3 regions of the Paeniglutamicibacter sp. genome follow, and region 1 is predicted to be linked to each of the others. Evidence: predicted binding sites of a transcription regulator. Region 1 holds the regulator's gene; each other region holds the start of a gene.

Region 1 (8,012 bases):
GCCCCCATTCGATTCAATGCTTATTGCCGGCCACCGGTGCCGGTGAGTGTGCCTTAGCGGCGGCCGGCCACGTCCAGCGCCTCGGCCATGGTGAACTTCCCCGCGTACAGGGCCTTGCCCACGATCGCGCCCTCGACGCCGTTGGGGACCAGTTCACGCAGCACGCGCAGGTCCTCGAGGCTGGAGATGCCGCCGGAGGCGACGACCGGCTTGGCGGTGCGCTTGCACATTTCGGCCAGCAGATCGACGTTGGGTCCGCGCAGCGTTCCGTCCTTGGTGACGTCGGTGACCACGTAGCGGGCGCATCCTGCATCTTCCAGGCGGGCCAGGACCTCCCAGATGTCCCCGCCTTCCTTGGTCCAGCCGCGCCCCGAAAGCGTGGTTCCGCGCACGTCCAGGCCCACGGCGATCTTGTCGCCGTGGCGGGCGATGGCGCGGGCTGTCCACTCCGGGTTCTCCAGCGCTGCGGTGCCCAGGTTCACGCGCGTGGCGCCGAATTCCAGGGCTCGCTCGAGGGATGCGTCGTCGCGGATGCCGCCGGAGAGCTCGACCTTGATGCTCAGTTCGCTGGCGATGCGGCCCAGGATCTTGGTGTTGTCCCCGCGGTCGAAGGCAGCGTCGAGGTCCACCAGGTGAATCCATTCGGCGCCGGCGTTCTGCCAGGACAGTGCGGCCTCAAGCGGGTCGCCGTAACCGGTTTCGGATCCGGCCTCGCCCTGGACCAGGCGCACGGCCTGGCCGTCGACCACGTCTACGGCGGGCAGCAGTTCCAGGATGTTTTTTTGGTTCTCGGTCATGATCATTCCTTGGTTCATTCCGGGCCGGCGGCGTGCTTGGGCCGGCTGGTGCGATGCGGCGGCCGGCAGAATCGTGCCGGGCCGTTGGCCGCCGATTAAAGCGTGAGGACGTAGGCGCCGAAGAGCGCCACCCCGGCCAGCGCCCAGGCGGCGACGATCCAGGAGATGTGGGCGCGTTGCTGGCGCAGGGAGAGCGCGCCGCCGGCCAGCAGGCCGGCGGCTCCCATGAGGACGATGGACCACATGATTTACAGGGTCCCCAACCAGTTGCGCAGCAATTTGGCTCCGGCTTCCCCGGACTTCTCCGGGTGGAACTGCAGCGCGCACAACGGCCCGTTTTCAATCCCGGCGATGAACGGAACGCCGTGCTCCGCCCAGGTGACCTGTGGCGGGATCATCTTGGGCTGGGCGACTTCGAAGTTCCATTCCTGCACCGCGTAGGAGTGCACGAAGTAGAAGCGCTCGTTCTCGATCCCGGCAAAGAGCTTGCTTCCGGCCGGCGGGGTGACGGTGTTCCATCCCATGTGCGGGATGACCGGGGCCTTGAGCAGCTCCACGGTGCCGGGCCATTCGCCGATTCCCTGGGTGCGGATCCCGTGCTCCACGCCTTCGTCGAAGAAGACCTGGTGGCCGACGCAGACGCCGAGCACCGGCCTGCCCCCGGCGATGCGGCGGCCGATCCAGCGGATCGCCCCGACTTCCTTGAGCGCGTCCATGACCGCGGCGAAGGCGCCCACGCCGGGCACGAAGAGCCCGTCGCATTCCAGGATGTCCTCGGGCTTGGCCGAGAGCTTGACCTGCGCGCCGGCGGCCTCAAGCGCCCTGACGGCCGAGCGGACGTTGCCGGATCCGTAGTCCAGGACCGTGACGGTCTTGGCCGCCATTTACAGCGCGCCCTTGGTCGAGGGGATGGCGTCGCCGATCCGCGGGTCGATTTCCACGGCCTCGCGCAGCGCGCGGGCCAGGGCCTTGAACTGGGCCTCGACAATGTGGTGCGGATCGCGTCCCGAGAGCACCTCGATGTGGGCGCAAATCTGCGCGTGGAAGGTCAGGGACTCGAACACGTGGCGCGTCATCGAACCGGTGAAGTGGCCGCCGATCAAGTGGTATTCCTGGCCTGCCGGCTCGCCGCCGTGGACCAGGTAGGGGCGCCCGGAGATGTCGACCACGGCGCGTGCCAGTGCCTCGTCCAGCGGGGCGTAGGCGGTGCCGAAGCGGCGGATGCCTGCCTTGTTGCCCAGTGCGGTGCGCAGCACCTCGCCGATGGTGATGGCGGTGTCCTCGACGGTGTGGTGCACATCGATGTGGATGTCCCCGGTGGCTCGCACCGTGAGGTCGATGAGCGAGTGCTTGGACAGCGCGGTCAGCATGTGGTCGTAGAACGGGACGCCCGTGCTGATTTCCGAGCGGCCGGTGCCGTCCAGATCAAGTTCGACAAAGATGGAGGACTCGCTGGTGATGCGTTCGAGGCGAGCGCGACGACCCGTGAGTTTTTCGGCAGACATGCACATTCCTTTAGATCAGGCGTTGAGACGAGGATGTGGGGCGGCGGCTGGCAGGTGTGCGGCCGGGCAATTTCTGCCGGCCGCCCGCCGTCACCAGCGCCACCGCCCCAAGTTTAGCGTTAGAGCGTGTGTGGACCCTGATTGAGCAGTTCCTCGAGACGGACAAGGAACGCGGTGGTTTCGTCCTCGGTGCCCGCGGTGACCCGCAGGTGCCCGGGAATCCCCACGTCACGGATGATCACACCGGCCTCGAGCAGCCCCTCCCAGATGGCCTTGGTGTCCTTGATCCCGCCGAAGAACACGAAGTTGGAATCGCTGGAGGCAGGGTGCAGCCCCATGCGGGTGAGCTCGTTGACGATGCGGTCACGTTGGACCTTGATGGCCTCGACGTTGGCCAGCAGGATGTCGGCGTGCTTCAGTGCCGCATTCGCGGTTGCCTGGGTGACAGCCGAAAGGTGGTAGGGCAGGCGAACCAGGCGGATGGCGTCGGTGACTTCCGGGGCCGCGGCAAGGTAGCCCAGGCGGGCGCCGGCCAGGGCGAAGGCCTTGGACATGGTCCGCGAAACGATGAGGCGCTCGCGGCCGGGCAACAGGGAAAGTGCCGAGAGCGTCCCGGTGTGGGCAAATTCCGCATACGCTTCGTCGACGATCACGATGGCGTTGCTGGCCTTGCCCGCCTCGTAGACGGCTTCGACGACATCCAGGCCCAGGGCGGTGCCGGTGGGGTTGTTCGGTGAGCACAGGATCACGATGTTCGGCGCTGCCTCGCGCACCTGCGCCGCGGCGTCGGCTGCCGAAAGCCCGTAGTCCGCCGACCGCACACCCGCAACATAGGTGGTGTCGGTTCCGGAGGCCAGCAGCGGGTACATCGAGTAGGTGGGCGGGAAGCTCATGACGGAGCGGCCAGGTCCGCCGAAGGCCTGCAGGATTTGCTGGAGGACCTCATTCGAGCCGTTGGCTGCCCAGATGTTGTCGGAGCCCAGGCCGTGGCCAAGGAATGCCGCAAGCCGTTCGCGCAGTTCGGTAAATTCGCGGTCGGGGTAACGGTTCAGTCCCACGGCTGCCGCGGAGACTTCTTCGACTATGGCGCGATGTACTTCCGCTGGTAGCGGGTGGGTGTTTTCATTGACGTTCAATTGAATCGGGACGTCAATTTGGGGTGCGCCGTAGGGTTCGAGACCTTGAAGATTTTCTCGCAGGGGCAGATTTGCCAGGCGATTTAGCCGTTCATTCACAAGTCAAGTCTACGGCGGGGGCCGGTGGGCCCGAGAATCTTCGCCGGTGCCCAGGGTAATAATCGGTTCGCAATGAGTCGAATTGGCGCCGGCGGACGGTGTCAGCGGACGGTGCCGGGGTGGTGCCCTAGCTACCGATGGGAACGAAGAGTTCCGCTCCGGGGTTCAGCACCGAGCTGCTGAGGTTGTTGAGGTCGCCGATCTGGCGAACAGCTTCGCGGGGCTCGAGCTGCGGAGCGAATTCGCGGGCAATCCCCCACAAGGTGTCGCCCTCGATGACCGTGACGCTGACGGCGTTGACGCCCAGCGGGACCTCGGCCGATGCGTTGGCCGGGGAGAGGAACAGGCCCAGGAGCATGAGTACCGCGGCACTCACCACGAAGATGGGCAGCCCGATCAGCACGAACTTTCCGCGGCGGGTGAGCCGCAGGGGCGCCAGCGATGGCTGCAGCTCGGGCAGGTAGTCGTTGGATGTTACAAGGTGGAGCGGGGCCGAGAAAGCAGTGTTTGCCACGTCTTTGCCTTTCCTCTGAATTCGCTTGGCGACCGGGGCCTGGTGGCCCGCGATCGAACATGCGACGATTATTCGAACGCACCTTTCGAACATGTGTTCGTAGTGCGTATCTTATTTCTAGCACTTTTCGACGACACGTGTCCAGATCTGTTCGAACAAATCTTTGAAAGCAGTGACTTTGTCTACTAGGATGGTGGTTGTGGGGCGATGTATTCACTACATCAACCCGCACCGACAATTTGCGGCACGCGCGGGCAACCGGCGACGATCGGGATGAGGCATTGACAATGACGACCGAACAACGAACCCCTCGACGCGACGCGAAGAGCCTGACCATCCGTCAGAAGAAGGTCCTGGAAACCATCCAGCGCTCCGTGAGCAGCAACGGGTACCCGCCGTCGATGCGGGAAATCGGGGACGCCGTGGGACTTGCCAGCCTCTCGAGCGTGACCCACCAGCTCAGCCAGCTCGAGAAGCTTGGCTACATCCGGCGCGACCCGCGCCGCCCGCGGGCGATGGAAATCCTGCTCCCACTGCAGCTCAAGAGCGACGCGAAGCTCGAGGTGGTCGAGGGGCAGTCGGAGCTCAAGGCAGCCAACGGCATGAACGTCTCGGAGCTGACGACCTCCGCAGACACCGCCATGGTTCCCCTGGTCGGGCGCATTGCCGCCGGCGGGCCGATCCTGGCCGACCAGGCGATCGAGGACGTTTTCGCCCTGCCGCGCCAACTGGTGGGCCACGGCGAGCTCTTCATGCTAAAGGTCAGCGGCGACTCCATGATCGATGCCGCCATTTGTGACGGAGACTGGGTTGTCGTGAGGCGCCAGCCGACGGCCAACAACGGCGACATCGTCGCGGCGTTGCTCGAGGACGAAGCCACGGTCAAGACCTTCCGCCAGCGCGACGGTCACACCTGGCTGCTGCCGCAGAACTCCCGATACGAACCGATCCTTGGTGACGCCGCAACCGTCATGGGCAAGGTCGTATCGGTCATGCGTTCCATCTAGGCCCGCAGCCACAGCTCATCCCAAAACCCGTGTGGTGCCGATCAGTCATCGGCCCCACACGGGTTTTTCCGTCCCTTGCCCATCGACCGTAAGCGGGACGGGCCAGGCGACGGGGCTCAGCCCTCGCTGAGCCTTTCGAGCGCGGCAATGACGGTGGCCTTGTTCGGCGTTGCCCACAAGGGCGGCAGGGAGGCCCGCAGGAAGGTGCCATAGCGTTCGGTGGCCAGGCGCGAATCCAGCACCGCAACAACACCCTTGTCATTGACCGAACGGATCAAGCGGCCCGCGCCCTGGGCCAGTCGCACCGCGGCGTGGCTTGCTGCCACGGCCATGAAACCGTTTCCGCCGTGCTTCGCGACATCCCGGCTGCGTGCCGAGGAGAGCGGATCATCCGGCCTGGGGAACGGGATCTTGTCGATGATGACCAGCCGGCAGGCGTTGCCGGGCACATCCACGCCCTGCCACAGCGTCATGGTGCCAAACAGGCACGTATCGGGCTCGGCCGAGAACTGGTCGACCAGGGCCTTCATGCTGGACTCGCCCTGGCACAGGATGGGAATATCCAGGCGTGCGCGCAGGATCTCGGCGGCTTCCTCGGCCGCACGGCGCGAGGTGAACAGCGCCAAGGCTCCGCCGCCGGAGGCCTTGATCAGGTCCTCGATTTCGGAAAGCGTCTCCTGGGACATCTGGCGCCCGGGCTTTGGCAGGTGCTTGGCAACGTACAGGATGCCCTGCTTGGGATAGTCGAAGGGACTGCCCACGTCGACGCCGTTCCAGGTCGGTGCGCCGTCACCCACCAGTCCCAGGGAACCCGCAACCGGCTCAAAGGCGGCGCCGATGGCCAGGGTCGCGCTGGTGAGGATGACGGTGCGGCCGTCGAAGAGACCCTCCCTGAGCTTTCCCGCCACCGAGAGCGGTGCAACCATCAAGGTCGGCTGGCTCGACTCGTCGGGCTGGACATAGCCCTCCCCCGGGCTGAAGTGGCCGGGCCGCGAAGCCCAGATCACCTCGCGCTCCTCGGTCATTTCAAGCATCTTGGTGCACTGCTCCACCAGGTACATGACCTGCGAGCGGGCCATCTGGCGTCCGCCATCGGCGGGCGCGTTGGCTTCGGGCTTGGAGTCGGAAAGGACCACGCGCGCGGCCTCGGCGATCTGGTTCAGTGCGGCCTCCTGGTCCTCGTTCAACCCACGGGCCATGAGTCCGGTGGGGACGCCCTCCAGGGCACGCTGCAAGGCCTTGGCTCCCTGGTTCAGCGAGTCCACGCTCACCGAGCAGTGCTTGCGGGCGGCCGAGGCAGCGGTCTGGACCATGTTGACCGACAGGGGCCGGGTCACCGAGCTGGTCACCCGGTCCTGCAGTTCGTGGGCCTCGTCAATGATGACGGTGTCGAAGTCAGGCAGCACTGCCAGGCCCTCGAAGGCCGAGACGGCCAGCATGGCGTGGTTGGTGATCACGACGTCGGCGCTGGCCGCGCGGGCGCGGGCCAGCTCGCTGAAGCAGTCGGAGGCCATGGGGCATTTTTGGGCACCCAGGCAGTCCATCGCGCTGACCGAGACCTGGCGCCAGGCCTTGTCGCTGACCCCGGGCGTGATGTCGTCGCGGTCGCCGGTGTCGGTGCGTTCGGCCCATTGCCGCAGGCGCACCACTTCCTGGCCCAGTGCCGAGCCGGGGCCCTCGGAGGACCCGCCGACCATGGGGGTGCCGGATTCCAGCGAAAACAATGCGCCTTCGTCGTCGTCCGGGTATCCCCCGCCGAGCTTGTATTGGCACACGTAGTTGGAGCGGCCCTTGACCAGGGCCACGTCCATTTCGCGCGGCAACTTGTCCTTCAGCGAGCTCAGCAGGCGGGGCACGTCGCGGCCGACGATCTGCGCCTGGAGCGCCAGCGTTGCGGTGGAAATCACCACGGGCTTCTCCGATTCCAGCGCGTGGGCCAGCGCGGGAACCAGGTAGGCCATGGATTTGCCGGTTCCGGTTCCCGCCTGCACCAGCAGGTGTTCACCGGTTTCCATGGCCCGCACGACTTGGCGTGTCATTTCGTGTTGGCCCGGTCGGCTTTGTCCGCCCATGCTGGACACTGCTTCGTCCAATAGGGCGATGACGTCTGATTCCTCAGCCATGAATACTAAATTGCTCCACTTCTGCGGCCATGCTTTCGCGGACCTTCACCATCATGCGGGTTCCCGTTTCGGTGTGTTCGACGGCCAGGATCTCGGCCTCGGCGCCGTGGAGCTTGTTGACCACGTCGCCTCGATCATAGGGAATCATCAATTCTAGTTGGACATTGGGCCTCGGGATTGCGGCGCTGATCTTTTCGAGCAGTTCGGCAATGCCTTCGCCGGTGCGTGCCGAGACGATGACGTGGTTCGGCTCGCGCTGGCGCAGGCGCTCGACCACGAACGGGTCTGCAACATCCGCCTTGTTCAAGACCATGAGCTCCGGGATGTTCCGCGCGTCCACCTCGTTGAGCACCTCGCGCACGGCCTGGATCTGGCCTTCAGGGTCCGGGTGCGCCGCGTCGACAACGTGCAGGATCAGGTCGGAGTCGGCCACTTCCTCCAGCGTGGAGCGGAAGGCCTCGATCAATTGGGTGGGCAGCGACTTGACGAAGCCGACCGTGTCCACGAGCGTGTAGTTCAGCCCATCGCGGGTCTCGGCCTGGCGGACCGTGGGATCCAGGGTCGCGAACAGTGCGTTTTCGACCAGGACCCCGGCGTCGGTGAGCCGGTTGAGCAGCGAGGACTTGCCGGCGTTGGTGTACCCGACGATGGCCACCGACGGCACCGCGTTGCGCTTGCGGTTCGCGCGCTTGGCCTCGCGGGCCGGGAGCATTCCCTTGATCTCCTTGCGGAGCTTTGCCATGCGGTCGCGAATGCGACGGCGGTCCAGTTCAATCTTCGTTTCACCGGGGCCGCGGGAGCCGATGCCGCCGCCGGCGGCACCCACGCGGC
Region 2 (8,012 bases), on a different contig from region 1:
CACAGCTTCCCCGGGAGCGCCAAGTCGAATTCCGCAATCTCGGGGCAAAGCTCTTGCGTCGCTTGGACGAAAATGGCACCGGGCTGCTGATCACGCTCGATGAAATCCAGGACGCCGACCGCAGTGAATTGCTGCAGCTGGCCGCGGTCATCCAGCACTGGGTGCGGGACGGGCTGCCCATTAGCTTCGTTTGCGCCGGCCTGCCGGCGGCGATCTCCGACATCCTCAACGAAGGCGTGGCGACCTTCCTGCGCAGGGCCGACAAGATCGACCTGCACTCCGTCGAGGTTCGGGATGTCAGGGATTCCTACGCGCGGCAATTCTCGGCTGCAGGGATCCTGCTTCCGGAGGGGTTCCTGGAAGAGGCAGCCGAGGCAACCTTCGGCTACCCGTTCCTCATCCAGCTGATCGGCTACTTCCTGTGGAAGGAAGCCGAAAGGGGCGAGGGTGTGGTTGACCGGGACTCTGCGGACAGGGCCGTTGCGGCAGCCCTTAAGCGAAACATCCGCATGGTTGTCGGCCCGGCCATTTCCAAGGCCTCCGACAGGGACATGGATTACCTCCGGGCGATGTCCCACGACAGCGGCCCGTCCAGTACCGCCGCGGTGGCCCAGCGCATGAAGGCCTCCCTGCAATTGGCCGCCAACTATCGTGCCCGGCTCATTGAGGCCGGGCTGATTGAGCCGGCCGGACGCGGCGAAGTCAGATACTCGATCCCTGGATTGCGGGAGCACCTGCGCAACGGAGACCGCCTCGGCTAACCAGTAGGACCCGGGCGCCATCAGGCGCCCAGGTAGCCGCGGGTGTCCAGGTCCTCGGCGGCCATGCGCCGGGCCAATGACATGCCTGCCTGCGCCACGGCGGGCCTGGCGGCCGCGGACCCGCCGAAGGCCTCGTTGCGCGCCCGGGAGGGGTCGGCCAAATAGCCCGGTGTGGGAAGCGTGGACTTGGCCGAAAGGTCCCAGGCATTCAGCGCCTGCAGGCTGATGCCGCGGGGACCGGTGCGGCGGGTGAGCCCGTGGATCAGCAACAGCCTGGTGGAGAAGAGCAGCGGGCCGCAACGCTGCTGGGCCTCGTGGAAGAACGTGGCATCGACGCAGCCGGTGCCGTCGTCCACCGAAATGAACACGACCCGGCGCCCGCCGCGCATCGGCGGGGTCTGCGTGGCCACCCGCACCCCCGCCACCAAAACCTCGGTGCCGTTGCGCATGCCCAGCAGGTCCTCGGAGCGCGAGACGCCCAGGGAATCCAGCAGCGGCGCGTGGGATTCCATCAGGTGCGCGCTGACGTCGATGGACATCAAATCGAGCTCGGTGCGCACCACCTGATCCAACGGCGTTTGCGCCGCCCCGATGGCCATGTTGGAAAGATCCACATCCCCCAGCGGCAGGGCCAACTGCCCGGGAATCGGCCGATAGCGCTGGGCCAGGGCCTTGGTGGAGCGCGCCCGCAGGTGCTCGACCAAATCGGCGCGGTTCCCGCGCCCGATGCCTGCCTGCAGCGAATCGAAGGCACCCAGAGCGGCAAAGTGGTTCAGCGAGGTGCGGGTGAGCCCGGAGCGGGCCCGCACATCGGCGATCGAGTCATACGGCTGCCCGGCCGCGACCCGGGTGACCTCGCGTTCGGAGACCCCGCGGATCCCGCGCAGCGACAGCCTGATCCCGTAGCGGCCAGGGGGCGCGGCCCCCACGGCCCGCGGCACCACCGGCAGCAGCGCTGGAGGCAGCAGCCCGTCGAGCCCTTCCACCTTGTAGCCCGGCGCGGAGCGGTTGATGTCCAGCGGCAGGATGGCGATGCCCATGCGCCGGGCCTCGGCCACCAGCAGGCGCTTGGGGTACATCCCCGGGTCGTGTTCCCAGATGCCGGCCAGGAAGGCCTCGGGGTGGTGTGCCTTGAGCCAGGCCGAGTGGTAGGTGGGCACGGCGAAGGCAGCCCCGTGGGCCTTGCAGAAACCGAAGGAGCCGAAGGCCGCCAGGGTGTGCCACACCTCGTCGATGACCTCCAGGGAATAGCCGCGCCACAGGGCCCGCGAGCGGAAGAGGCTCTCCACCGCCGGCTCGGCCTTCGGATTGCCCAGCAGCCGGCGGTACACATCGGCCTTGGCCAGCCCGCAGCCTGTCATCACGTGGAAGATCCGCAGCACCTGCTCGTGGAAGACTGTGACCCCGTGGGTCTCGGCGAGCGCCGGTGCCAGATCCGGGTGGGGGTATTTTTCGGGTGCGAAGCCGTGGCGGTTTTCCAGGTAGGGCTTGACCATGTTGGATTTCATGGGTCCGGGGCGGAAGAGGGAGATGTCGATGATGAGGTCGTTGAATTCGCGGGGGGCGAGCTTGCCGATGAGTTCGCGCTGTCCCGGGGATTCGATCTGGAAGCAGCCCAGGGTGTGGGTGGAGCGGATGAGTTCGAAGGTGGGCCCGTCGTCCAGCGGGACCAGGGCGAGGTCGATGGCGCCGTTGGGCAGGATGTAGGCGGGGATCTCTCCCGGTATCCCTCCCCCGTGTCCCCCGGCCTTGGCGACGGCGCCTGCGGTGGGGTGGATGCGTTGGATTTCCTCCAGGGCGTAGGTGATGGCCGATTGCATGCGCACCCCCAGCACGTCGAGCTTGAGCATGCCCATGGGGTCCATGTCGTGTTTGTCGAATTGGCTCATGGGCAGTGTCAGCCCGCTGGGTTCCACGGGGGTGCGGTCCAGCAGGTGCGCGTCGGAGAGGATGACCCCGCAGGGGTGCATGGAGATGTGACGGGGCAGCCTGTCGAGGCGTTCGGTGAGGTCCACGAGCAGGTCGAGCTGTTTTTCGGTGCCGAGTCGGTCGGCGAAGGGGGCGAGTTCTGGTTTTTCCTCCAGGGCGTCGCGGAAGGATGAGGCGGAGAAGCGCCAGAGTTGTTTGGCGATCGTATCGATGTCTTCCTCCTCCATGCCCAGGGCCTGGCCGGCGTCGCGCACGGCTCCCCTGGCGCGGTAGCCGTTTTGCATGCTCATGAGGCTGACGCGTTCGGAGCCGAAGCGGTCGAAGATCTTTTGGTAGATGTTATGGCGTTGGGCGGATTCGACGTCGATGTCGATGTCGGGCAGGGTGGCGCGGTCGCGGGAGAGGAAGCGTTCGAAGAGCAGGTCGTGGGCCAGGGGGTTTACCTGGCTGATGCCGATGAGGTAGTTGACCAGGGAGGAGGCTCCTGACCCCCGGGCGGCGGAGCGCACTCCCATCCCCGTGATCATGGAGCTGACTTCGGCGACGGTGAGGAAGTAGGGGGCGAAGCCGAGGTCGGAGATGGTGGAGAGTTCCGCCTGAAGACGCTCGCGCATCAGGGGGTTGGTGGCCTCATCGGGGAGCAGCCGGGTGATGCCCGCCTCGGCGCGGGCGGCGAGTTCGGTGTCGGGTTCGGCGGTGATGCCGATGATGTGTGCCTCGGGGACCACGGGGATTCCCCACCCCGTGTCGGTGACAGGGTCGATCCGTGCCCAGTCGGCGAGCGCGGCGGTGTGGCGCAGCAGGGTGGCTGCCAGTGCGGAATCGGAGGCGTTGCGGGCGATTTCGGCGGCGAGGTGGTGCATGTGCCCGGCGGGCTTGAGCCAGCCCTGCCCGTTGGGTTGGATGTCGTGGAGGGTTTCCAGGGAGCTCAGTGCCCGTGCCGAGTCCAGGACGTCTGCGGTGGCCGCCCCGTCGGGGTCCGCGTACCGCACGGCGTTGGTGAGGACGGGGGCGATGTCCATGGAGGCGGCGCAGCGCAGCATGCGGATGGCGTGGGCGGTGCTGAGCCTGTCCCCGGGATTGTTCAGGTGGGTGGCGATCTCCACCCGCAGCGCCTCGGGCCCCAGCAGGGTGCGCCAGGTGCGCAGCGCGGCGCGTGCCTGGGGGTAGTGGCGGTGCCCTGTGGCCAGGCCGATGTCGGAGCCCGGCCCCAGCAGGATGGTGAGCAGCGCTTCCCCCTGCGGACCCAGTGCATGGGTGGCCAGGTCCTCCCGGGTGATGCCGACATGCCCCTTGGGCACCCCTGAAGCGGTGGCCCTCTGGTGTGCAGCGGTAACCAGGTGGCAGAGGGCCGCATATCCGGCGCCGTTGGCGTGCCCCTTGGCCAGGGCGACGATGCGTCCCGCCGTGCGCATGGGCCGGGGTTTGCCGTGGGTGGCAAGTGGCGGTGCGGGTTCCAGGATGGCCAGGTCCACCCCGAGGATGGGGTCGATTCCGTTCTCGATGCAGGCCTTGAGGTGCTTGACGCTTCCGTAGAGTCCGTCGCGGTCGGTAATGGCAAGGGCGTCGGCCCCGTCGGCGAGCGCCGCGGCGACCAGGTTCTCGGGCCAGGAGACCCCGTAGTGTGCGCTGAAGGCCGAGGCGACGTGCAGGTGGGTGAAGCCCATGGCCGCATCCCCCCTGTCTTCCGCTTCCCGCTCCCCCCTGATTCATGCGTCCCGGCGGGTGCCGGGGCGTGGTTTCGGGCCCAGGTGCCCGGTTGGCGCCGTGTCCGGTGGAGGGATAACACCATCATATTAGAACATATGTTCGATTCAAGCCCTTTGGGCTGCCCCCTCTCCCACTCGGTACTGACAGGCAACCGGATCCCGTCGCTGACCAGCGGCGGGATCCGGTCCGGTGAGAATGCCCACCTTCCCGGGCGGCTAGATCCCCTCGATGGCCCCGAGCCTGTCGAGGGCCACCAGGTAGGCCTCGGAATAGCTGGGGAATTGCGGCACCCCATCGCGCAGGACCTCCAGCGGGATCGCACCCCGGATGGCCATGGACGCCTGGTGGATCCATTCGCTGGCCTGCGGGGCGATGGCCCAGGCCCCGACCATGACCCGCCGGTGCCGATCCACCAGGATGCCCAGGTCCCCGCGCGGGTCCTGTTCGTAGGTCCAGGGCCGGGAGATGGCCTCGGGCAGGTTGACCTGGATGGACACCGCGTCGATCCCGCGCCCCTCGGCCTGTTCACGGGTGAGGCCCACGGCGGCGATTTCCGGGCTGGCGAACACCACGCGCGGAATCCCGTCATAGCTCGCGCTCCTGTCCCTGCCCAGGATGCAGTCGGCGACGATGCGTCCCTGGTACTTGGCCACGTGGGTGAAGGGCATGATCCCGGTGACGTCCCCGATGGCCCAGAGCCCCTCAGCCGCCCAGCAGTGCTCGTCCACCCGCACGTTGCCGCGTCCATCGAGTGTCGCCCCGGCCCGCGCCACATCCAGGCCCTCGGTGCGCGGGGTTCGTCCGGTGGCGAAGATGACTGCGTCGACCGCGACTTCCCCGCCTTCGCGCAGCTTCAGGATGCTGGCTCCGTCCTCCCCGCGCCGCCCGCCGGCCACGGCGCTGCCGGCAAGCACCGTGACCCCGCGGTCGCGCAGGTAGTTTTCGGCGAGCGCCGAGACCTCGGGCTCCTCGCGACCCAGCAGCCGGGCGCTTCGATTCAGCACCGTGACCTCGACCCCGAACCCGGATAGGAAGAAGGCAGCCTCCAGCGCCACGGCGCTTCCGCCCACGATGGCCACCGATTTGGGCAGCGTGTCGAGCGTATAGACCTCGCGGCTGGTCCAGGCGGTGATGTCTTCAACCCCCGGGAAGTCGGGGACCACGGGAGTGGTTCCGGTGGCGATGATGATGTGGTGCGCCAGGTACTCATTCCCATTGGCCACCACGTGCCCGGGGCCGGCGATGGCAGCTTTCCCGCGCACCACCGTTGCCCCGCGCTTGGCGTATCCGTCGGCCTGGGCGCTGTCATCGAGGTGCCGGGCCATGTAGTCGCGGTATTCCCGGGCCTTCTCCCAGTCCAGGATGCTCGGCGAGGCTCCCGCGGTGCCGGCGGCCTCGATATTCACCTCGGGGCCGCGCAGGATTGTCTTGGAGGGAATGCAGGCCCAGTAGGCACATTCCCCTCCAATGAGTTCGGACTCGAAGACAACGACCTTCTTGCCGGCGATCAGCAGCCGATCGGCTGCGACCTCGCCACCGGGGCCCATGCCGATGATTGCCGCGTCGAATACTTCTTCCATCAGGGGACTCCCGTGTTCGCGTTCCTTGCGGCCATCATCCAGGCACCTGCCCCCAGCCTTGCACCTCGCCTCGCCAACGACCAGAGTCCACGGCAGCACACCCTGTGGCCGGCGCAGGGGTTTTGCGCCCCGCGCCCTCGCGCTAGGCGCTCTCCCGATAGGCCTCGGGCATGCGGATGATGCGCCAACGGCCGGTCTCGACCTGGCGGGAAACCTCGAAGGTGCGCAGCGGACCCACCCCGGCGAGCTTGACCTGCAATTGCCAGACCTCGTAGTCCACGAGCCCCGGGCCGCGCCCGCGTTCGGCGCGCAGCTCCTCGGTCCACCACTTGCGCCGCTCAAACCAGCGCACCGGCTCGGCCGCCAGCTTGTATTCCCGACCCTGCCAACGCAGGCGAATCGGCACCCCCGCCGGCGTGCAGTCAACTTCGATCGACTGGGTAAAGATTCCCATTCGCTCGCCACCTTCCCGTCGCACGAACATGCCCGTCGCCATCCCGCCCCCGAGGAGGCGCGCTGCGGCTGCGGGCAATACCCGTGCACTCAACCATTTTATTAGAAACTTTGTTCTATACCAAGCGAGATTAGAACGCATGTACGACGGTTTGTTGTTTCGGTGCCCTGTTGCCGGGCTCTCACGTGGGCCTATGCTGGGCTTCATGACCCCAAACATGCCCCCTGCCATCACCGCACTCACCCTTGGCGTCCGCGACGTCCAGCGCTCACGCGACTTCTACGTCACGGGGCTGGGCTTCCGCGAAATCAACTACACCCCCGGGGAGATCCTGTTCGTCCAGGCCGGATACGGGCTGATGCTCGCACTGTGGAATGTCGAATCAATGCCCGGCGAATACGGGCAGGTCGGGCATGGCCCGCTGGCCCCGCCGCTATCCCTGGGACACAACACCGCAAGCGTCGAGGAAGTCAACGAGCTCTACGCGAGGGCCCTTGCCGCCGGTGCGACCTCGATCGGCGCGCCAACCCTCCGGGAGTGGGGAGGCACCAGCGCCTGCGTGGCCGACCCCGACGGCTTCCGCTGGGACTTTGTGCACAACCCGTCCTTCACCATCGACGACGACGGAACCGTCACCGGTGTCTAGCCGGCGCCGGCGCACCTTTGCCACCGAGAAACCCGGCCGCCGGTGGGACTCTCCGGCCTGCCGATCCGCCGCATCACCTAACATTCGCTTGCCCTCGCCGACCCGTGGCCCCACACCCTCCCGCCGGTGCGCCAGCTCCTCGACAAGGGCATGGGCTTTACACCTACCTGGAAGGCAATTAAAAAGGTGTGCAGGGCATCTGGCCCTGCACACCCGGAAAGCAACCGGCGGTTACTGTTCCGATTCGCCCTCTGTCCGGTCCGGGTCGAGGTCCGCCGGCAATGCCCCGCCTTCGCCTTTCCACTTGGAAAGCTGTTTCTCGCTCACCATCCGTTCGTCGGTGTTGGGTGTCAGGTTGTTCTCAAACTCTTCATTTTCCGCTGGGTTCGGGGTTTCTGCACTCATGTGGCCCACGCTATCGCCTTTCGTCGGTTTTTGGCAGCACCCGGTTTCCTACATGGCATGTTCCCGTGGACGAACGGGGCGGGGGCGTCAGTCCATCTTCGCCAGTCGCGACTTGAAGACCATGTAGATCCCGTAGCATCCCAGCCCGATGCCGATGAAGACCAGCGCATAGATTCCGAAGGGCTGTGCCCGCACCGACCTGAGCGCGCCGTCCAGCCCCGTGGACTCCTCCGGGTTCGCCTGCAGCGTTGCCACAATGAACAAAAGCCCGAGCAGGAATAGGGCAACGCCCTTCGCCACATAGCCGAAAACACCCAGGACCACCGTGGCACCGCGCAAAAGTTTCGAGGCGGGCAGATCCAGCTGCTTGGCGAAGGACTTCCGGACGCCCCTGACGGCGAACACGATTCCGGTGACGGCGAAGCCGGCACCAACGGCCAGCAAGAGCAGCGGGCCACCGGGCATCTGCATGACCTGGGTTGAGGCATCGCTGGTGGATTCACCGCTGTCCCTGCGGTTGCCCAGGG
Region 3 (8,012 bases), on a different contig from region 1:
CATGGTGACCGCGACCGGAAAAACGATGACGACCGGAATGAGGACCACATGGGCGTGCAACCACTGGCCAACCACTCGGAACTGACACCGCTGCGATTCCTGCAGCGCTCGGTGGAGGTATACCCGTCAAAGGAAGCCATAGTGCACGGGGCGCGGTCCTACAGCTATGCGCAATTCGGGGCGGAGGTGCAACAATTCGCCAAGGCGCTGGCCGCACGCATCGTGCCCGGTGACCGCGTCGCGGTATTGGCACCGAACATTCCCGAAATGCTGGTCGCCCACTACGCCGTCCCGCTGGCAGGGGGCGTGCTCGTGGCCCTGAACACCCGGCTCTCGGCCCGCGAGCTCGGCTACATCATGGAGCACTCGGCCACGAAGCTGCTCTTTGCCGACTCGGAGCTCCTCGGCGCCGCGGCGGCGCTGCGCGCCGAGGTCCCGACCCTCGAGGCGCTCATCGAGATCCAGGACGCCGAATTCACCGGCACCAGGCCCGGGGTCCAGGTGGATGGCACCTATGCGGGGTTCATTGCCGCAGGCAGCGGGGCGGATATTGACTTCGCGATTGCCGATGAACGGGCGCCGATCACGCTGAACTACACCTCGGGGACCACGGGCAAGCCCAAGGGCGTGCTGTATTCGCATCGCGGCAGCTACCTGAACTCGATGGGGGAGGCCTTCCACCAGGGCTTTGACGCGCACACCCGGTACCTGTGGACCCTGCCGATGTTCCATTGCAACGGGTGGTGCACCCCCTGGGCGGTCACCGCGGCCGGCGGCACACACCTGTGCCTGCGCGGCGTGCGCGACGAACCGGTGTGGGACGCGATTGATGACCTCGGAGTCACCCACCTGTGCGGTGCCCCGACGGTCTGCTCGATCATCGCCGACTCGACCCGGGCCCACGCGCTGGAGCGCGGCATCAAGATCACCACCGCCGGGGCCCCGCCCTCGCCGGCGATCATCCGCAAGCTGCAAAAACTGGGCATCGAGGTCGTCCACGTCTACGGCCTCACCGAGGTCTACGGGCCGTACACGATCTGCGAGTACCAGGAAGCTTGGGACGATTTGGACGAGGAGTCCAAGGCGCAGAAGGTCTCCCGGCAGGGTGTGGGCATGGTCCAGGCCGAATCGGCACGCATCGTGGATGCGAAGATGGACGACGTGCCCGCCGACGGGGAAACCATGGGCGAGATCGTGCTGCGCGGCAACAACGTGATGATCGGCTACTACCGGGACGAAGAGGCCACCGCCGCGGCGTTCGCCGGCGGCTGGTTCCACACCGGGGACCTGGGGGTTATGCATCCCGACGGATACATCCAGCTCAAGGACCGTGCCAAGGACATCATCATTTCCGGAGGCGAGAACATCTCGACCATCGAGGTCGAGCAGGCATTCGCCAGCCACCCGGAGGTCCTTGACGTGGCGGTGATCGGCGTTCCGCACGAAAAGTGGGGCGAGACCCCGGTGGCCTACGTGATCCGGGCCAGCGGCTCGCAGGTCGACGCGGCAACGCTGCAGGCCCATGCCCGCACGCAATTGGCGGGTTTCAAGGTTCCCAAGACCATCCACTTCCCGCAGGATCTGCCGCGGACCTCCACGGGCAAGGTGCAAAAGAACGTGCTGCGGCAAAACGCGTAGCGCCGCGGCGCGAATACTGACTTTCAGTGGTCGGCCGTCCCGGAAAATAGTCACCGGGACGGCCGATTACTTTTAATCCCGGCTGTCACACCCGTGACATCTGCAACTCTGGCCACATATGGTGTACCCACACGAGTACTTATCCAAGGGGTTGATGTCTCACGGGTCAATTCCTTTGTTGAAGGAGTAAGCGCCATGAGTTCACAACCACTACTTTCCCTGCGGATCGCGGCGGCGACGTTCGGCGCCTCGATGGCAGTGGGGGCACTTGCCCCCGCGGTGACCGCGGCGCCGATGCCCACCGTTGTGCCTCCAGTGCATCTTGTCGTCGCGAAGAAGCAGGTTGCCCCGCGAACGCAAACCGCCACGACCATTCGAACGACCGCGAACTTGAACCTGCGGCAGAGTCCCGGCACCCATTTCACGTCGCTGGCCGTACTCGCGAAGGGAACCGCGGTCACCAGGACCGGCAAGGCCTGCGGTGTTTGGTGGGAGGTGAAGGCCGGTTCGCGGACCGGGTGGGTGAGTTCCGTCTATCTGGCGAAGGCCGCCGGCAAGGCGCCGGCGCCCCGGACGGTTGCGACCCATCGAACGAGTGTGAATCTGAACCTGCGGCAGAGTCCCGGCACCCATCACAAATCGCTGGTTCTTCTCGCGAAGGGAACCGCGGTCAGTAGGACAGGCAAGGCCAGCGGTGTTTGGTGGGAGGTGAAGGCCGGTTCGCGGACAGGGTGGGTGAGCTCCAACTACTTGACGAAGTCCAGTGGCACCGCGCCCGCGCCCACCTCGGTTGCTACCCATCGAACAAATGCGAACTTGAACCTGCGGCAGAACGCCGGCACCCATTTCAAGTCGCTGGCCGTTCTCCAGAAAGGCACAGCTGTCGCCAGGACGGGCAAGGCCAGTGGTGTCTGGTGGGAGGTGAAGGCCGGTTCGCGGACCGGGTGGGTGAGTTCCAACTATTTGACGAAGGCCGCCAGCCAGGCACCCGAATCCAATCCGGTCGCCGGCGCCAACCGCTGGGTGGACGGCACCCAGGCGATTTACGCCAAGGCCTCGTTGTCCTCCAACCGCCTTGCGGTGCAAACCGGCGGAACCAAGGTCAGGCTGATCAAGGGCGCCGGAAACTGGTCCTACATTGACACGCCGACAGGACAGGGCTGGATCCCCACTTCGTCGCTGGCCACCACCGAGCCGAGCAGCAATTCCACCTCATATCGGTGGACCGCCTACGCCGCCAACGTCCGTACCGGCCCCTCAACCTCCTTCAGCACCCTGGGGGTCGTCCCCGCGAACCAAAAAATGTCCTTCCTGAAGACCTCCGAGGGATGGTCGCAGGTCAAGACCTCGAAGGGAACGGGCTGGATCAAGAACACGCTGCTCACCAGCGTCGAGTACCGGGCGCCGCAGGAGCTGCGGCCCATGACCCGGTTAATGATCAGGGACGTGCGAGACCGTTTCGGATCAAGCATCAGCAGCGTAGGAGGCTCGCGCGCCGGCTCCATCGGGCACAGCTCGGGGCTGGCCGCGGACTTCATGATCAAGGACTATTCCTCGGCCGCCGGCATCGAGGCCGGTGACCGGATTGCCCAGTACCTGGTGGAAAACCACGAACGGCTGGGGATCAGCTACCTGATCTGGCGGGATGAGCTGTGGCTGGCCGAGGACGGCCAGTGGGGACCGTATTCAACCGGCGGCTGGGGCAAGCACCTGGAATCCTCTCGCGGATGGAACGCGACCACGATGCACATGGACCACATCCACGCGGAGATCTCTGCCTCCCGGGCAAACAAATAGTTTGGCGCATGATGGTTGACCTTGGCCTTGACCCTGGGGCAAGGAAAAGCCTGGCTTCATGAACCACGAAAAGCTGCTGGGCATCGGCGCCTTCGCCGAGGCGACCACGCTCTCGCCCAAGGCTCCGCGGCACAAGCGCAGCAGCCGACTGGCGGGGGAAGCTGTGCCAACGCAGGGATCGTCGTAGCTGCGACCGCCTTCCCCTCGATCCCGGCGACGGGCGACCAAGTGTCAGGCTGGGTCGAGGAGGCCGGTTCCAGCAGGGTGGGACCACCGCATGAAATATGGCAAGTGCTTCCCTGGGTCGAGGAACCGGCGAACCGGCGAAAATGACGGTTGCCGGGCCCCGCACATCATTGGTGGTTTCTTTCTGGTCCTGCCTGCTGAACCATGGGCGCCCGGTGGGCTGGAACGGCCCTCGCCGTGATGGCGGCAACCGCGGAACTTCGGGGGCTGGGCCGTCAGCGACGGCGGCCGCTGGTAGGCTTGGCATCGAATCTATGTTCTAGGAAAGGTGGCGGTCGTGTTCGGAATGGATTTGCCGCAGCCACCGTCTCCTGATTCCCAAGGGCCCGTTGGTGCTGTTGAAGCCATGGGGTTCCCGTCCCCCGCCAGGGACTACTACAACGGCGGAATTGACTTGAACCGGCTGCTGATTCGCGATCGGACCTCCACTTTTCTCATGCGTGTTTCCGGCAACTCGATGGCATCGTCCGGGATCGGCCACGGGGACGAGGTCATTGTGGACCGGGCCCTGGCTCCGCGTGACGGGTCGGTGGTCATTGCCATCCAGGAGGGGGAGCTGGTCATCCGCCGGCTGGTGGAGCACCGGGGCTCCATGGTCCTGGCCAGTGACGAGCAACCGGTCGAGGAGGCCGAAGCCGTGGCCGAGGAAACCTCCATCTGGGGTGTCGTCACGCGATGCCTGCACCATGTCTAGTACGCGGAAGTGCACCTGATGCAGGATTTTGCAGTGCTGCGGCCAACCCTGGAACGAAAAATGCCGCACTGGATGACTCCGGTCATCGACATCAGGGGGAGCGCCACATGGAGCCAAAACAAGAACGGGACGATAGCGCCGAACTGCCCATCGCCGTTCGAGCCAGCGCATCCTGGAAGCGGCGGCGCCACTGGCCCAAGACCCGCTACCGGAGCGTCCAGCACGATGCACGTTTCGCCGATGGTCGGGAAGAGCAGGGCGTCAGGATCGACGCGGTGCTTCAAGGATGGCGCTACCCCGCCGACCCGTGGTGCGTGCGCGACGGCGCCGAGAAGGAATGCCCGGAGGAAGGAATCGGGCCGTGGGTGGACTATCCCTATGGGCGCCCGCTCTGACCCGGGGTCCCCGAAGGGCTCAATCGAGGACACCTTGGCCAGGAGTGCAGTAACCGATCTGTGTCGGCACAGTGGTGATGGTGGACCGGCGCAACCGCATCCATAGAGTGAAGGAACGCCCATGAAGAACCCGACAAGCACCGCGGTGCTCGGGCGCTGCGTCCCGACGCAACGATGGAGGGCATCGTGAGTGACCGTATTGCCTTGGTGGACGTGAACAACTTCTACGTTTCCTGCGAGCGTGCCTTCGACCCGAAACTCGTTGGCAGGCCCGTTGTCGTCCTTTCCAACAACGACGGTTGCGTTGTCGCGCGCTCGCAGGAGGCCAAGGACCTGGGGATCACGACCGGAGCCCCCTTCTTCCAGGTCAAGCAGTTCATCCAAAGCCATGGCATGGCCGTACGCTCGAGCAACTACGAACTGTATGGGGACATGAGCGCCCGGGTCATGGAGGTGCTCTCGCGGTTCGGCACCTGGCAAGAGGTCTACTCCATTGACGAGTCCTTCCTCGGTGTCCAAGGCAATCCGGACCAGCTCGGAGAGCTTGCCACACGCATCCGCACGGCCGTTGGGCGAGGTGTCGGAGTGCCGGTCTGCGTGGGTGTGGCACCGACCAAGACCCTGGCGAAGTTCGCGAACCACGTGGCCAAGCACAATGCGCACCTGGGTGGCGTGTGTTCCATGGACTCCATGGACCCGAGCCTGGTTGAGCAAATCCAATCACGCGTCCCGGTCACCGACCTGTGGGGAGTCGGTGCCCGCACCGGTACGAAACTGGCCGGGATGGGTATCGCCAGCATTGCGGACCTCAAGGCAGCTGACGTCACCGAGATCCGCAAGAAGTTCTCCGTCGTCCTTCAACGCACCGTGTTGGAACTCAACGGAACGCCGTGTATTCCCCACAACGAGGAACGCGCCGACAAGCAACAAATCATGTATTCGCGGTCCTTTTCCAGCCCCGTGACCACCATTGAGGACATGGTCGAGGTCATGTCGATCTACGCCCAGCGTGGTGCGGCCAGGCTGATGTCCGACGGGCTCTGGGCCACGCTGCTCACTGTCACCGCAGGCACGAGTCGCTTCGCCGGAGGGGAAGCCTCGTTCCCCTCGGTGACGCTCAAACTGCCCTCGCCGACCCAGGACCCGATCCTGCTCACCCGACTGGCCGTCGGCGCCATGCGTGAAATCATGCGACCCGGCGCTTCGTACGTACGCGGCGGGGTCGTGCTCTCCGGGTTGCAGCCGGAACCCGGGCAAGCCGCTTTCGGAATCTTCGAGGAAGACATCGCCGTCAAGCATGTCGGTGACGTGCTGGGCGCCGTCAAGGCAAAATTCGGGAACAAATCCATTGGACTTGGCTCCGGGGGACTGGCGGTTGAACCGGGATGGTCAATGAAAAGGGAATACTCGTCGCCCAAATTCACCACGGACTGGGCAGAAATCCCGGTGGTGAAGGCCTAATCCTGGTGGTCATGCACGAAGGAGCAAACTTCCTCCGGGCAACCTTGCCAGGTCTTGGAAAAGAACGCCACGATTTCGAGCCCGCGCTCAAAGCGATACTTCTGTGCGGGCCCACCGTTCACGGCGCTCGCCGACCGACGGATGGCCATGAGGAAGAACTCGCAAACAGACTCGTAGTTCCACAGGTCCATGGCCGCGTCGACGACTTCGTCGTGCGTCATCCATTCCCGGTCTTCAACCACGGCCTCAGCAAAGTCGAGCACAATTTTCCGGTCCATGTCATGATGCTGCCCGCAATCACACCATTCAATGCCGCGGGAAGGCATCTGCCAGACATCGGGCACCAGCTCGGTATCAAAGGGTTCTTGCGGGGACCGCCGGCGGGCTTCGCCCGCCGGCGGCGTGCCCTCGGCGTGGGTGGTTCTTAGGAGTGTGCTCGGTGCCATCGGTTCCTCCTCGAAGTGTCCTGTGCCCAGCATAGGCTTGCCCGTCGATACCTTCGCGTTGGACAGAGGAAACTGCGCCAAACAATGGAAAGAACTTTTCATGAAAAAGTTCCGGCCCGGATCTGCATTGCGACCTCTCAGCGCGCCGGCATCGAGGGCGACGAGTGTCTCTTCACGATTTGTGAGTTCAAATGCCCCGTCCTGCCTTTTTTCTGGCACGCTGAAGATGTTGGAGAAAAGAGGCTGCGCACCATGAGCAATTCACGAGCAACAATTTCCCTGCGCCGCAGGATACTCCCGTTGGTGTTCCTGCCCGCCTTGGTTTTGGCTGGTTGCGCCCCGACCCCTGCCCCCACACCGACAAGCACCCCCGGCAATTCGACTACCGGGAGCACCTCGTCCCCTTCCGGCCCGGCACAAGCGGCGGTCCCAAGCTCAAGCACGAGTCAGGCAACATCGCCGGCGCCTGGAACCCCACACACTCCCGCACCGGCTCAAGGCGCCGCCGAAAAGACGCTGGCTGCCATGAGCCTGAAGGAAAGAATCGGACAGGTCCTCATGGTGGGCATCCCGGCCACCGGCAGCAGCTCGGCCGACCGGTCGGTCATGGCTGACCACGAGCTGGGGAACTTTTTCCTCAAGGGCAGAAGCAGCGCCGGGACCGAGGCCACGGCGGCAGCGGTCGAGCGGGTCGAATCAACCATCTCCAAGTCACTGTCCGTGGACGTTGACCCATTCGTGGCCACCGACCAGGAAGGCGGTTCCGTCCAGGTCCTGAAGGGCAGCGGTTTCTCATCCCTGCCGGCAGCCCTGACCCAGGGCGGTTGGGCCGCCGGGACGCTGCGCGAAAGGGCCGCCGACTGGGGCAAGGAACTGGCCAGGGCAGGGATCAACGTCAACCTGGCCCCGGTGGCCGACACCGTCCCCTCGGCCTCCTTCGCTCCCTCCAACGGGCCCATCGGCCACTGGAAACGGGAATACGGGTACGACCCCCAAACCGTCTCGGCGGCTTCCCGGGCCTTTTCCGCCGGAATGCTGACGGCGGGTGTTGACCCGGTCATCAAGCATTTCCCGGGACTCGGACGCGTCACCAAGAACACCGACACCGCAAAGAACGTCACCGACGCCAAGACCACCCGGAAGGACGCCTACCTCAAGCCCTTCAGCGACGGCATCGCCGCGGGCAACGACTGGGTGATGGTCTCGAACGCCTATTACTCCAAGATCGACGCCAAGAACATTGCCCCGTTTTCCTCGACCATCATGCGCGGAATGCTGCGCGAAGACCTCGGATTCAACGGAATCATCGTCTCGGACGACTTGTGCGACGCCGCG

What was found. Region 1 encodes LexA, which represses DNA repair genes until DNA is damaged. Its sites were predicted from a motif close to TCGAACANNTGTTCGA; they were not measured.
Region 2: ACLQ7E_RS01155 (DNA polymerase III subunit alpha) is a predicted target of LexA. The motif match lies at 4,488-4,503, and genes of this name have one in related genera.
Region 3: ACLQ7E_RS21610 (LexA family protein) is a predicted target of LexA. The motif match lies at 3,928-3,943, and genes of this name have one in related genera.

The regions. Positions count from the first base shown of each region.
Region 1 covers NZ_JBKKAP010000141.1:77,120-85,131, reverse strand. Annotated here, with positions in the region: gene priA (bifunctional 1-(5-phosphoribosyl)-5-((5-phosphoribosylamino)methylideneamino)imidazole-4-carboxamide isomerase/phosphoribosylanthranilate isomerase PriA) at 54-797, opposite strand; gene ACLQ7E_RS16430 (hypothetical protein) at 893-1,042, opposite strand; gene hisH (imidazole glycerol phosphate synthase subunit HisH) at 1,046-1,681, opposite strand; gene hisB (imidazoleglycerol-phosphate dehydratase HisB) at 1,682-2,302, opposite strand; gene ACLQ7E_RS16415 (histidinol-phosphate transaminase) at 2,422-3,537, opposite strand; gene ACLQ7E_RS16410 (LysM peptidoglycan-binding domain-containing protein) at 3,665-4,051, opposite strand; gene lexA (transcriptional repressor LexA) at 4,339-5,058, shown strand; gene ACLQ7E_RS16400 (ATP-dependent DNA helicase) at 5,175-7,181, opposite strand; gene hflX (GTPase HflX) at 7,174-8,012, opposite strand, start outside.
Region 2 covers NZ_JBKKAP010000010.1:682-8,693, reverse strand. Annotated here, with positions in the region: gene ACLQ7E_RS01160 (ATP-binding protein) at 1-761, shown strand, start outside; gene ACLQ7E_RS01155 (DNA polymerase III subunit alpha) at 782-4,357, opposite strand; gene ACLQ7E_RS01150 (dihydrolipoyl dehydrogenase family protein) at 4,616-5,980, opposite strand; gene ACLQ7E_RS01145 (hypothetical protein) at 6,123-6,434, opposite strand; gene ACLQ7E_RS01140 (VOC family protein) at 6,640-7,080, shown strand; gene ACLQ7E_RS01135 (hypothetical protein) at 7,312-7,485, opposite strand; gene ACLQ7E_RS01130 (DUF1206 domain-containing protein) at 7,573-8,012, opposite strand, start outside.
Region 3 covers NZ_JBKKAP010000184.1:15,866-23,877, forward strand. Annotated here, with positions in the region: gene ACLQ7E_RS21595 (AMP-binding protein) at 49-1,638, shown strand; gene ACLQ7E_RS21600 (SH3 domain-containing protein) at 1,834-3,435, shown strand; gene ACLQ7E_RS21605 (hypothetical protein) at 3,494-3,622, shown strand; gene ACLQ7E_RS21610 (LexA family protein) at 3,968-4,375, shown strand; gene ACLQ7E_RS21615 (hypothetical protein) at 4,483-4,770, shown strand; gene ACLQ7E_RS21620 (Y-family DNA polymerase) at 4,957-6,231, shown strand; gene ACLQ7E_RS21625 (hypothetical protein) at 6,228-6,896, opposite strand; gene ACLQ7E_RS21630 (glycoside hydrolase family 3 N-terminal domain-containing protein) at 7,203-8,012, shown strand, end outside.